Regions from separate parts of the Mesorhizobium sp. M6A.T.Cr.TU.017.01.1.1 genome, predicted to be linked through region 2. Evidence: riboswitches for the same ligand, from Rfam matches in the RefSeq annotation. Region 2 holds a riboswitch; the other holds the start of a gene.

Region 1 (5,644 bases), on a different contig from region 2:
TTGAAACGGGTCAAGCAGAGTTGGGAGCCAGCCCGATTCTGCCACGGTATCCGAGTCGACGAAGATGACGATATCTCCATTGGTTGACAGGATGCCGTTGTTCTTGAGGTCGTAATATCGACCGCCTGGGCAAGCGGTGAAGATCAGGTCGGCAACCCGTTCCAACTGCGGCGCTTCAATTGTGATACTGCTACGCAGCGAGGCGGCGTCCTCATCTCGCCCGCCGTGGGAGATGACAACCTGCGGTCTTGCAAGACCAGCTGAGGAAACCACGGCGATTTCTCGAGCCAAGGCAGTCAACCCAACGCCGATCTCGTCCCAGTCGATCGACTTGGCGTTATCCATTTCCACAACGAGGGAATAAGTTGGCTGTTCTTCAACCATCTTTACACCGCAAAATTTATCAGAGGTCACTTTGTTCGACGCGGCTCGCGACGATACCGGTTCAGGTTAGTTATACATAGCAACGCCTGCTGATCAAGAAACACTGCAATCCTTGGAGCGAGCTACCGTTTCAGCAGGAACACCGCTTGCTGGCCGAAGAAATTCCAGAACCAGCACGGCATCGACAGACCGATTTTCTGGCCATTGGCGTCGAGCGCGGTTATCTTTTCCACCGTCGCGCCGAGCTCGTCGCAGAGGTTGACGAAGTCGCTTCGTCGCCTGCAGCAATTCGAGCAGTAGGTCATCACCGGAGCCGACGTCCAGCACCCGTGCCTGCGCCGGGATGAGGTCGGCGACGACTTCGAGGTCGACGCGCTGGGCGTGATTGACACTCATGATCGTGCCTTTGGCTAGCGCATGATGCCGGTCCGAAAAGTCTGCAACTTTTCGGAGTCACGCGCGAATGCCTGGCGCATGATGCCGGTCCGGAAAGCCTACAATCTTCAGGGGTCATGCGCTGAGTTGGTCCTGTATGCATTCTTATAACTTCAGAGGTAATCGACCACCGTAGGGCGCATAGGCAATTGTCGTTCGTGAAGCCGCCTATTGTTGGCTTCGATCAGCAAGGATCTCAGCCATGACCGCTTACGCCGTTGCCCATATGCGCCAAGTCACGTTAGGGCCGCAGATTGTCGAATATTTGCAGAAAATCGATGCAACGCTGGAGCCGTTTAGCGGGCGCTATATTGTGCATGGCAGCGAGGTGGAAGTGGTTGAAAACACCTGGCCGGGGCACCTCGTAATCATCGAATTTCCGGACATGCAGCATGCGCGCGGATGGTACCAGTCGCCCGCCTATCAGGAGATATTGCCCCTGCGCACCGAGAATTCCCAGTCCGATGTGGTCCTGGTCGACGGCGTCCAGCACCCGCACAAGGCCACCGACGTGCTCGGATAGGATGAAATGCGGCCGTCATCGTCTCAGCAAGAATACCGCTTGCTGGCCAAAGAAATTCCAGAACCACCACGGCATCGACAGACCGATTTTCTGGCCATTGGCGTCGAGCGCGGTTGCCTTTTCCACCGTTGCGCCGAGCTCATCGCAGAGATTGACGAAGTCGCGGATGGTGCAGAAATGGATGTTGGGCGTGTCGTACCAGGAATAGGGCAGGTCCTTGGTCACCGGCATCCGCCCGTCGAGGAACAGCGAAAGGCGCACCCGCCAGTGGCCGAAATTGGGGAAGGAGACGATGGCGTGCTTGCCGATCCTGAGCAATTCGTCGAGCACCAGCTTCGGGTTGCGGGTGGCCTGCAAGGTCTGCGACAGGACGACGAAATCAAAACCCTTGTCGGGATAGAATTTGAGGTCCTTGTCGGCGTCGCCCTGGATGACGGACAGGCCGCGCGCCACGCATTCGTTGACGCCGCGTTGCGACAGTTCCATCCCGCGGCCGTCGACCTGCTTCGTCGCCTGCAGCAATTCGAGCAGCAGACCATCACCGGAGCCGACGTCTAGCACCCGCGCCTGCGCCGGGATGAGACCGGCGACGACTTCGAGGTCGACGCGCTGGGCGTGGTTGACACTCATGATCGTGCCTTTTGGTTAGCGCATGATCCTGATCCGAAAAGTCTGCAACTTTTCGGGGTCATGCGCGAATGCCTGGCGCATGATGCCGGTCCGGAAGGGCTGCAATTTTCAGGGATCATGCGCTGAGCCCCCTGGCGCGGGCCGCCGAGGCGATGAAGCCGTTGATGGCGGCAAACAGCTCCGGCTCGTCGAGCAGGAAGGCGTCGTGGCCGCGATCGGTCTCGATCTCGACGAAGGACACCGAGGCGCCGGCGGCGTTCAGCGCGTGAACGACCGAGCGGCTCTCCTCAGTCGGGAACAGCCAGTCGCTGGTGAAGGAGACCAGGCAGAAGCGGGTCTTGGTGCCGGCAAAGGCGTCGGCGAGCCGGCCGCCGTGGTCGGCGGCGAGGTCGAAATAGTCCATCGCCCGGGTCATGTAGAGATAGGAGTTGGCGTCGAAGCGGTCGACGAAGGTCATGCCCTGATGGCGCAGATAGCTCTCGATCTGGAAGTCCGCGTCGAAACCGAAGGTGAGCGCTTCACGATCCTGCAGGTTGCGGCCGAATTTCCGGTGCAGGGCGGCCTCCGACAGATAGGTGATGTGAGCGGCCATGCGCGCCACAGCCAGTCCCTTTTCCGGGCGCTTGCCCTGTTCGAAATATTTGCCGCCATGCCACTCCGGGTCGGCCATCACCGCCTGGCGGCCGACCTCGTGGAAGGCGATGTTCTGCGAGGAATGGCGCGCGCCGGTGGCGATCGGCAGTGCCGAGAAAACGCGCTCCGGGTAGCTCGACGCCCATTGCAGCACCTGCATGCCGCCCATCGAGCCGCCGAGCACCGAGAACAGTTTTTCGATGCCGAAATGGTCGACCAGCATCAACTGCGCCCGCACCATGTCGCGGATGGTGATGATCGGCAGGTCGAGCCCGTAGGGCTTGCCGGTGGCGGGATTGGTCGAGGCGGGGCCGGTGGAGCCGAGGCAGCCGCCGATGACGTTTGAGCAGATGACGAAGAAGCGGCTGGTGTCGATGATCTTGCCGGGGCCGATCAGCACCTCCCACCAGCCCGGCTTGCTGGTCACCGGATTGGTGCTGGCGACATGCTGGTCGCCGGTCAGCGCATGGCAGACGAGGATGGCGTTGGAGCGGGCGTCGTTGAGCGTGCCGTAGGTCTTGTAGGCAATCTGGAACGGTGACAGCAGCGTGCCGGCGTCGAGCTTGAGCGGCTTGTCGGCACCGAAACGCAACACCGGGCTCGACGGCTCGTCGGCCTCGTTGTTGGTTCTTTTAGTGCGCAGCGCGACCATCGCATCCTCTTACATCAACCCATCGCGCTTTTCCGAAAATCGATACCGATTTTCGGGTCGATGCGATTGTCCGGCCGGCTACGGACAACAAAAAAACCGGCATCGCCTTCGCAAAGCCGGTTACAGGATGCAAACGGCCCTTTAGCGAGTTGTTTAACGTGGCTGCAAGCCGACCGGCCAAATCACCACGGGATTTCGCCTTTCTTCTAGGACCGGCGCGCCTCGGCGTCAACGGCCAGTCGCTCACCCCTGCCAGTCGTTCACCCATGATAGCCGCCTCTCGACATTCCAGGCCACGGCTTGTATTTCCGCTGCGGCTTCCCCAGGCGGAAGCGTTCTCGACGGATTTTTGCAATATGAACCAGGCATCGGATCAGGCACGTCCAACGCCCCGCGCGGGGATCATGGACATCGAAGCCTATGTGCCGGGCAAAAGCACGGCGCCGGCCGGCGTTGCCAAGGTCCATAAATTGTCGTCAAACGAGAACCCGCTCGGCCCCTCGCCGAAGGCGATAGAAGCCGCGCGTGACGTCGCGGCCAAACTCGACATATATCCCGATGGCACCGCCAGGCGCCTGCGGGAGGCGATCGCCGAGGTGCATGGCCTCAACCCTGCGAACATCGTCTGTTCCAACGGCTCCGATGAGATTCTGGGCCTGCTTGCGCAGACCTACCTCGCGCCCGGCGATGAAGCTGTCATCACCGAACACGCCTTCATGGTCTACAAGATCTACATCCAGTCGGCAGGTGCTGTCCCGGTGTCGGTCCAGGAAACCAATGAGCGCGCCGACGTCGATGCGATCCTCGCTGCGGTGACGCCGCGCACCAGGATCATCTTCCTCGCCAATCCCAACAACCCGACCGGCACCTATTTGCCGTTCCAGGAGGTGCGCCGCCTGCATGCCGGCCTGCCTCGAAACGTGCTTCTGGTGCTGGATGGCGCCTATGCCGAATATGTCCGCCGCAACGACTATGAAGCCGGCGTCGAACTGGTGGCTGGCGCGGAAAACGTGGTCATGACCCGCACCTTCTCAAAGCTCGGCCTCGGCGGCGCGCGGATTGGCTGGATGTACGCGCCGATGCATATCATCGACGCGATCAACCGCGTGCGGGGTCCCTTCAACGTCAACGCGACGGCGATCGAGGCCGGCATTGCAGCGATCCGCGATCGTGCCCATGTCGAGCGCAGCGTGGCGCATAACGAGACCTGGCTGTCATGGGTGAGCGAGGAATTGACCAAGCTCGGGCTACGGGTGACGCCGAGCGTCGGCAATTTCGTCCTCATCCATTTTCCCGAGGACAAAAAACATTCGGCGGCAGCTGCGGACGATTACCTCTCCGCGCGCGGCTACATTTTGCGGCGCGTCTCCGGCTACGGCTTCCCGAATGCACTGCGCATGAGCATCGGCACCGAAGAGGCCAATCGCGGCGTTGTCGCCGCACTCACGACATTTCTGAAAAGCTGAAACCCCCGAAAAGCTGAAACAATGACATCACCGATGTTCGAAAAGATCGCGCTGGTCGGCATCGGCCTGATCGGCTCGTCGCTGGCCCGCGTCATCCACCGCGAGGGTCTGGCCCGCCACGTCGCCATCTCGACACGCAGCGAAACGACGCTGGCGCGGGCAAGCGAACTCGGCCTCGGCTCCTCCTACACGATGGACGCGAAAGAGGCGGTCCGCGATGCCGACCTGGTTATCGTTTCGGTGCCGGTCGGCTCTTCGGGCGAGGTCGCCGAGGAAATCGCACCGGCGCTAAAGCAGGGCGCCATCCTCACCGATGTCGGCTCGACCAAGGCATCGGTCATCGCGCAGGTCGAGCCGCATGTGCCTGATGGCGTGCATTTCATCCCCGGCCATCCGTTGGCCGGCACTGAAAAATCGGGCCCGGACGCCGGCTTTGCCGAACTGTTCGAGAACCGCTGGTGCATTTTCACGCCGTTGCCCGGCACGGATCCCGAGGCGCTGGAAAGACTCTCGGAATTCTGGCGCCGCTGCGGCTCCAACATCGACACGATGGATCCCCAGCATCACGACATGACACTGGCCATCGTCTCGCATCTGCCGCACATCATCGCCTACAACATCGTCGGCACCGCCGACGACCTGGAGTCGGTGACGAAATCCGAGGTCATCAAATATTCGGCCTCCGGCTTTCGCGACTTCACGCGCCTTGCCGCTTCCGACCCGACCATGTGGCGGGATGTCTGCCTGCACAACAAGGATGCCATCCTCGAAATGCTGGCGCGGTTCTCGGAAGATCTGGCCTCGCTACAGCGGGCGATCCGCTGGGGCGACGGCGAAAAGCTGTTCGACCTGTTCACCCGCACCCGCGCCGTCCGCCGCTCGATCATCGAGGCCGGCCAGGACATCGACGTACCGGACTTT
Region 2 (5,644 bases):
CGACGTGCGTGGCCGCACCGTCCAGCTCGGGCCGATGCTCGACGCGATCCTCAGCCGTCATGACTATCCCGAGCCGGTCGCCCGCCTGCTGGCGGAAGCCTGCGTGCTGACGGTGCTGCTCGGCACCTCGCTCAAATTCGAGGGCAAGTTCATCCTGCAGACCCGCACCGACGGGCCGGTCGACATGCTGGTTGCGGATTTTTCCACGCCGCAGGCTCTGCGCGCCTATGCGCGCTTTGATGCCGACCGGCTGGAAGCGCTGACGTCTGCCGGCGAGACCTCGCAGCAGACGCTGCTCGGCAGCGGTGTCCTGGCCCTGACCATCGACCAGGGCGCCCACACGCAACGCTATCAGGGCATCGTCCAGCTCGACGGCGAGACGCTGGAAGAGGCCGCGCGCACCTATTTCCGTCAGTCGGAGCAGATCCCGACCGATCTCAGGCTCTCGGTGGCCAAGCTGTTGACGCCCGGCGTCGGCGGTGCCCGCGAGCAATGGCGTGCCGGTGGCATTCTGGCGCAATTCCTGCCGCAATCGCCCGAACGCATGCGCGTGCCCGACCTTCCGGGCGGCGACGGCGATCCGCGTGAGGAGATCCACGATCCGGCCGACAATTCCTGGCAGGAACTGCTGGCGTTGCTTGGAACGATCGAGCCGACGGAGATGATCGATCCGACGATCGGCGCCGAGCGCTTGCTTTACCGGCTGTTCCACGAGCACGGCGTCCATGTCTTCGGCGGCGTGCCGGTCGCCGACCAGTGCTCATGCTCCAAGGAGAAGATCCGCGGCATCCTCGAAGGCTTCTCCGCCGACGAGATCAGGGACAGCACCGAGGATGGCGGCATTCACGTCGCCTGCGAATTCTGCTCGAAGCAATATGACTTCGATCCGGCGGAGTTCGGCTCGGCACAGTAAAGTGGATAGCGTTGGCGCTGCCCCTCACCCTCACCCTCTCCCCATAAGGACGGGGAGAGGGGGGCGCTGGAGCTTGTCCCTTCTCCCCGTCCTTTACGGGGAGAAGGTGCCGGCAGGCGGATGAGGGGCGGCGCGAACGGCCGATGCTTTCTCTCTCAGTTCACCGTCCGCCGTGTGCCCGGCAAGTCGAGCGAAAAGGCGGGGATGGCGATATCAAACGTCTCGCCCCGCTTGTTGCGCATCGTGTAGTGGCCGACCATGATGCCGGACGGCGTCGAGAGCGGGCAGCCGGATGTATATTGATAACTGTCGCCGGGGTTGAGTTCGGGCTGGTCGCCGACAACACCGGCGCCGCGCACTTCCTCGACCCGGCCGGTGCCGTCGGTGATGTGCCAGTAGCGTGACAGAAGCTGCACGAATTCATCCGACTGATTGTCGATGGTGACCTGGTAGCCCCAGACATAGCGGTTCTCCGACGGATCGGAGCGATCCTCCAGATAGAACGGCCTGACCTGTACTTCGATGTTGCGCGTAACGGCGCTGTACATAGACTACTCCACAATATGTAGACGGAACTTTCGACGCTCTCCGTGGTTTGGTCAACCGGGTGCTTTCTGGCGTTGTCCGACTCCTTTGAGCGCAGCTGCCGAAGAACAATGTCATTTAAGTGACACATGACAATGATGGTGTGCAGGGCCGGGCGACTCAGCATTCTGTCGAACTGTTGAAAACGGCTTCCATGCGGCCGGTTTTTCTGGAGTGACCAGATATCGATGGAACTGACAGTCACAGCCGCCTTGCTTTCCACAGCTCTGCTCCTTGTCAATCTCGCCAGCATCCTGCTCGCTTCGTTGAAGCTGAAGCGGCCTGGCAGGATCGCGCCGCCAGCCGGCAAGGCGCCTGCGGTGTCGATCGTCGTGCCGTCGCGCGGCGTCGAGCCGTTTGCCGAGGAAACGCTCGAGCGCGTCTTCTCGCTCGACTGGCCGCGCTATGAGCTCATCTTCTGCGTCGCCCATGCCGACGACCCGGTGGTCAGGCCGATCACCGATGCGATCGCCCGCTTTCCGGCCGTGCCGGCCCGGCTGCTCGTCGGCGACGACCGCATCAGCGGCAATCCGAAACTCAACAATTGTGTGAAGGGCTGGGAGGCCGCGCGCCACCGCTGGGTCATCCTTGCCGATTCCAACGTCCTGATGCCGAGGGACTATGTCCAGCATCTGATGGCGACGTGGCGGCCCGACACCGGCCTTGTCTGCTCGACGCCGATCGGCTCGCGGCCGGACGGGTTCTGGGCGGAGGTCGAATGCGCATTCCTCAACACCCTACAGGCGCGCTGGCAATATGCCGGCGAGGTGATCGGCCTCGGTTTTGCCCAGGGCAAGAGCATGTTGTGGGACAAGCCCATGCTCGACGCCAATGGCGGCATCCGTGCGCTTGCCGCCGAGATCGCCGAGGACGCCGCCGCGACCAAGCTGGTCAACGGGCTCGGACTGCGCGTCAATCTCGTCGCCTCGCCCTTTGAGCAGCCGCTCGGTTTGCGCACTCTCGGCGAAATCTGGTCGCGCCAGGCCCGCTGGGCACGCCTGCGCCGCGTCACCTTCCCCCTGTTCTTCGCGCCCGAGATACTGATCGGCGCGGCGATGCCGCTGGCGCTTGCGCTGATTGCGGCGGCCAGCGCCGGCTTCAGCCTGTCGGCAACCGCCATCGCCGTGCTGGTAGTCGCGTATTTGCCGGAATGCGCTCTCGCCTCGGCTAAGGGCTGGCACCTGTCGCTGCGCATGATCCCGGCGATGGTTGCGCGGGACGTGATGCTTCCCGCCATTTGGGCGCGAGGCTGGCTCAGCGGTGCCGTCGACTGGCGCGGCAACACGATGACCATCCACACCAGCGCCGCTGCGGAATTGGAAGAGACCCCGTCGGGCGCCTGACAGCGCCTGCTTTTGACGATGCGAGCAAAGCCGCTCCAGTGCGTATCCCTATCTGGCGGCTTTCAATGCCTGCTCGATGTCTTCGAGCAGGTCGTCGGCGTCCTCCAGGCCGACAGACAGCCTGAGCGTGCCTGGCCCGATGCCGAGTTCGGCGCGCGCCTCGTCGCTCAGATTCTTGTGCGTCGTCGTCGCCGGGTGAGTGATCAGGCTCTTGGCGTCGCCGAGATTGTTGGAGATCAGCACGATATCGAGCGCGTTCTGGAAGGCGAAGGCCGCCTGCTTGCCGCCCTTGACGTCGAGGCAGATCAGCGTCGAGCCGCCCGACATCTGCTTTTTGACGATCGCCGCCTGCGGGTGGTCGGCGCGGCCCGGATAAATGACACGGGCAATCTCTGATCGCTCGGCAAGGAAATCTGCGATCCGGCCGGCACTTTCCGTCTGCTGGCGCACGCGCAGCGGCAGCGTCTCCAGGCCCTTCAGCAGCGTCCAGGCGTTGAAGGGCGACAGGCTCGGACCGGTGTGGCGGAAATAGTCGTGCAGGTTCTCATCGATCCACTTCTTGTCCGACAGGATGACGCCGCCGAGGCAGCGGCCCTGGCCGTCGATGTGCTTGGTCGCCGAATAGACGACGATATGGGCGCCGAGCTGCAAGGGCTGCTGCTGCAACGGCGTGGCAAAGACATTGTCGACGATCAGCCGCGCGCCGATCGAATTGGCAAGCGAGGCAACGGCTGCGATGTCGACGACTTCCAGCGTCGGATTGGTTGGGCTTTCAAGAAAGAACAGCTTGGTGTTCGGCCTGACCGCCTTTTCCCAATTGGCGATTTCGGTGCCGTCGACCAGCGTCGCCTCGATGCCGTATTTCGGCGCCAGCGTCTCGACCACCCAGCGGCAGGAGCCAAACAGCGCGCGCGCCGCCACGATATGATCGCCGGCCTTGGCGCTGCACAAAAGTGCTGCGGTGACCGCCGCCATGCCGGATGCTGTGGCGCGTGCATCTTCGGCACCTTCCAGTGCGCACATGCGCTTCTCGAACATGTCGACCGTCGGGTTGGCATAGCGCGAATAGATGAAGCCCGGTTCCTCGCCCTTGAAGCGCGCTTCCGCCGCCTGCGCGGTGTCGTAGACATAGCCCTGGGTGAGGTACATCGCCTCGGAGGTCTCGCCGAAGCCGGAACGCAAGGTCCCGCTATGCACGAGTGCTGTCTGAGGTTTCCAGTTGCGCTTCTTGCTTGTCATCACTTTTGTTCCAGACACAAAAAAACCGGTCGCGAAAGTCGCAACCGGTCCATACGGCCTTGCGGCCCGACGGTCCTTTAGCGACTTGTTTAACGTGGCTGCAAGCCGACCGGCCAAATCACCACGGGATAACGACCCTTTAGACCCGCGCCGCGCTTGCGTCAATTGCCGGCATGATTAAGAGGTTTGTACCAGCAGGTTCCGCGGCAAGAACCTGCGGCAAACGATACGTTGCCCGGCCTTCGAGCGGAGCCAGACTTTGCGGCAGACAGGCATTCTTCCCGATCAGAATATTTCGGCGCTGTTCCAGTCGGGCGCGCTGACGTCGCTACGCGCGCTCGATGCCGACCAGATCCAGCCGGCCAGTCTCGACCTCAGGCTTGGCGACAAGGCCTGGCGGGTGCGCGCCTCCTTCCTGCCCGGCCCGAACCACAGCGTCGCTGAAAAACTCGACCGCCTGAAGCTGCACGAAATCAATCTCGCCGACGGCGCGGTGCTGGAGACGGGCTGCGTCTATATCGTGCCGCTGCTGGAGAGCCTGGCGCTTCCGGCAAACATTTCGGCCTCGGCCAACCCGAAGAGCTCGACCGGACGGCTCGACATCTTCACCCGCGTGATGACCGATCGCGGCCACGAGTTCGACAAGATCGCTGCCGGTTACAACGGCCCGCTCTATCTGGAAGTCAGCCCGCGCACCTTTCCGATCGTCGTCCGCACCGGCTCGCGGCTGTCGCAGATCAGGTTCCGCACCGGCAATGCGCTTTTGTCTGAAAGCGAGCTCAACGACTTGCACCGCGCCGAGACGCTCGTCGCCACCGAGCCACCGAACATTTCCGGCGGCGGCATCGCGCTGTCGATCGATCTCGATGGCGATAAGGATGGCCTGGTCGGTTACCGCGGCAAGCACCACACCGGCCTGGTCGATGTCGACAAGCGCGCCGCACAGGATGTTGTCGACTTCTGGGAGCCGCTCTACAAGAGCGGTGCCGGCGAATTGGTGCTCGATCCGGACGAATTCTATATCCTCGTCAGCCAGGAGGCGGTGCATGTGCCGCCGCTCTACGCCGCCGAGATGACGCCCTTCGATCCGCTGGTCGGCGAATTCCGTGTCCACTATGCCGGTTTCTTCGATCCGGGCTTTGGCCATTCGGCGGCCGGCGGCACCGGCAGCAGGGCGGTGCTCGAAGTGCGCAGCCACGAAGTGCCGTTCATCCTCGACCACGGTCAGATCGTCGGACGGCTGGTCTACGAGCACATGCTGAAGCGGCCGCAGGCGCTCTACGGCACAGATCTCGGCTCGAACTATCAGGCACAGGGCCTGAAACTGTCCAAGCATTTCCGCGCCGCGCGCTGATCGCCCATCACGATCAGACCGCGCTTGCCTGAACCCTGCGCGTCGTGCTTGGCTGTGCCCAGCCGTCAGGGTGGCTCTGAACCAAGGGAACAAAAAAATGCAGATTTCAAGATGGATCGCATCGGCAGCAACAGCCGCCATGCTGGTGATATCAGCCGGGTCCTTTTCGGCGCAAGCACAGGAAAAATTGAAGATCGCCACCGAAGGCGC

The links. Region 2 has a riboswitch for S-adenosylmethionine ahead of EOB36_RS21450 (O-succinylhomoserine sulfhydrylase). Riboswitches for the same ligand answer to the same signal wherever they lie in the genome.
Region 1: linked by a shared signal. The riboswitch ahead of EOB36_RS17985 (homoserine O-acetyltransferase) and the one ahead of EOB36_RS21450 (O-succinylhomoserine sulfhydrylase) in region 2 are both predicted to bind S-adenosylmethionine.

The regions. Positions count from the first base shown of each region.
Region 1 is NZ_RZTA01000053.1:18,873-24,516, forward strand. It holds gene EOB36_RS17965 (glycosyltransferase) at 1-384, opposite strand, end outside; gene EOB36_RS17970 (methionine biosynthesis protein MetW) at 507-689, opposite strand; partial or broken gene EOB36_RS35980 (methionine biosynthesis protein MetW) at 701-780, opposite strand; gene EOB36_RS17975 (DUF1330 domain-containing protein) at 1,022-1,342, shown strand; gene metW (methionine biosynthesis protein MetW) at 1,358-1,972, opposite strand; gene EOB36_RS17985 (homoserine O-acetyltransferase) at 2,088-3,257, opposite strand; SAM riboswitch at 3,379-3,456, opposite strand; gene hisC (histidinol-phosphate transaminase) at 3,614-4,723, shown strand; gene EOB36_RS17995 (prephenate/arogenate dehydrogenase family protein) at 4,745-5,644, shown strand, end outside.
Region 2 is NZ_RZTA01000071.1:24,750-30,393, forward strand. It holds gene EOB36_RS21435 (Hsp33 family molecular chaperone) at 1-913, shown strand, start outside; gene apaG (Co2+/Mg2+ efflux protein ApaG) at 1,069-1,461, opposite strand; gene EOB36_RS21445 (ceramide glucosyltransferase) at 1,687-2,841, shown strand; gene EOB36_RS21450 (O-succinylhomoserine sulfhydrylase) at 2,890-4,080, opposite strand; SAM riboswitch at 4,138-4,215, opposite strand; gene EOB36_RS21455 (2'-deoxycytidine 5'-triphosphate deaminase) at 4,340-5,434, shown strand; gene EOB36_RS21460 (ABC transporter substrate-binding protein) at 5,532-5,644, shown strand, end outside.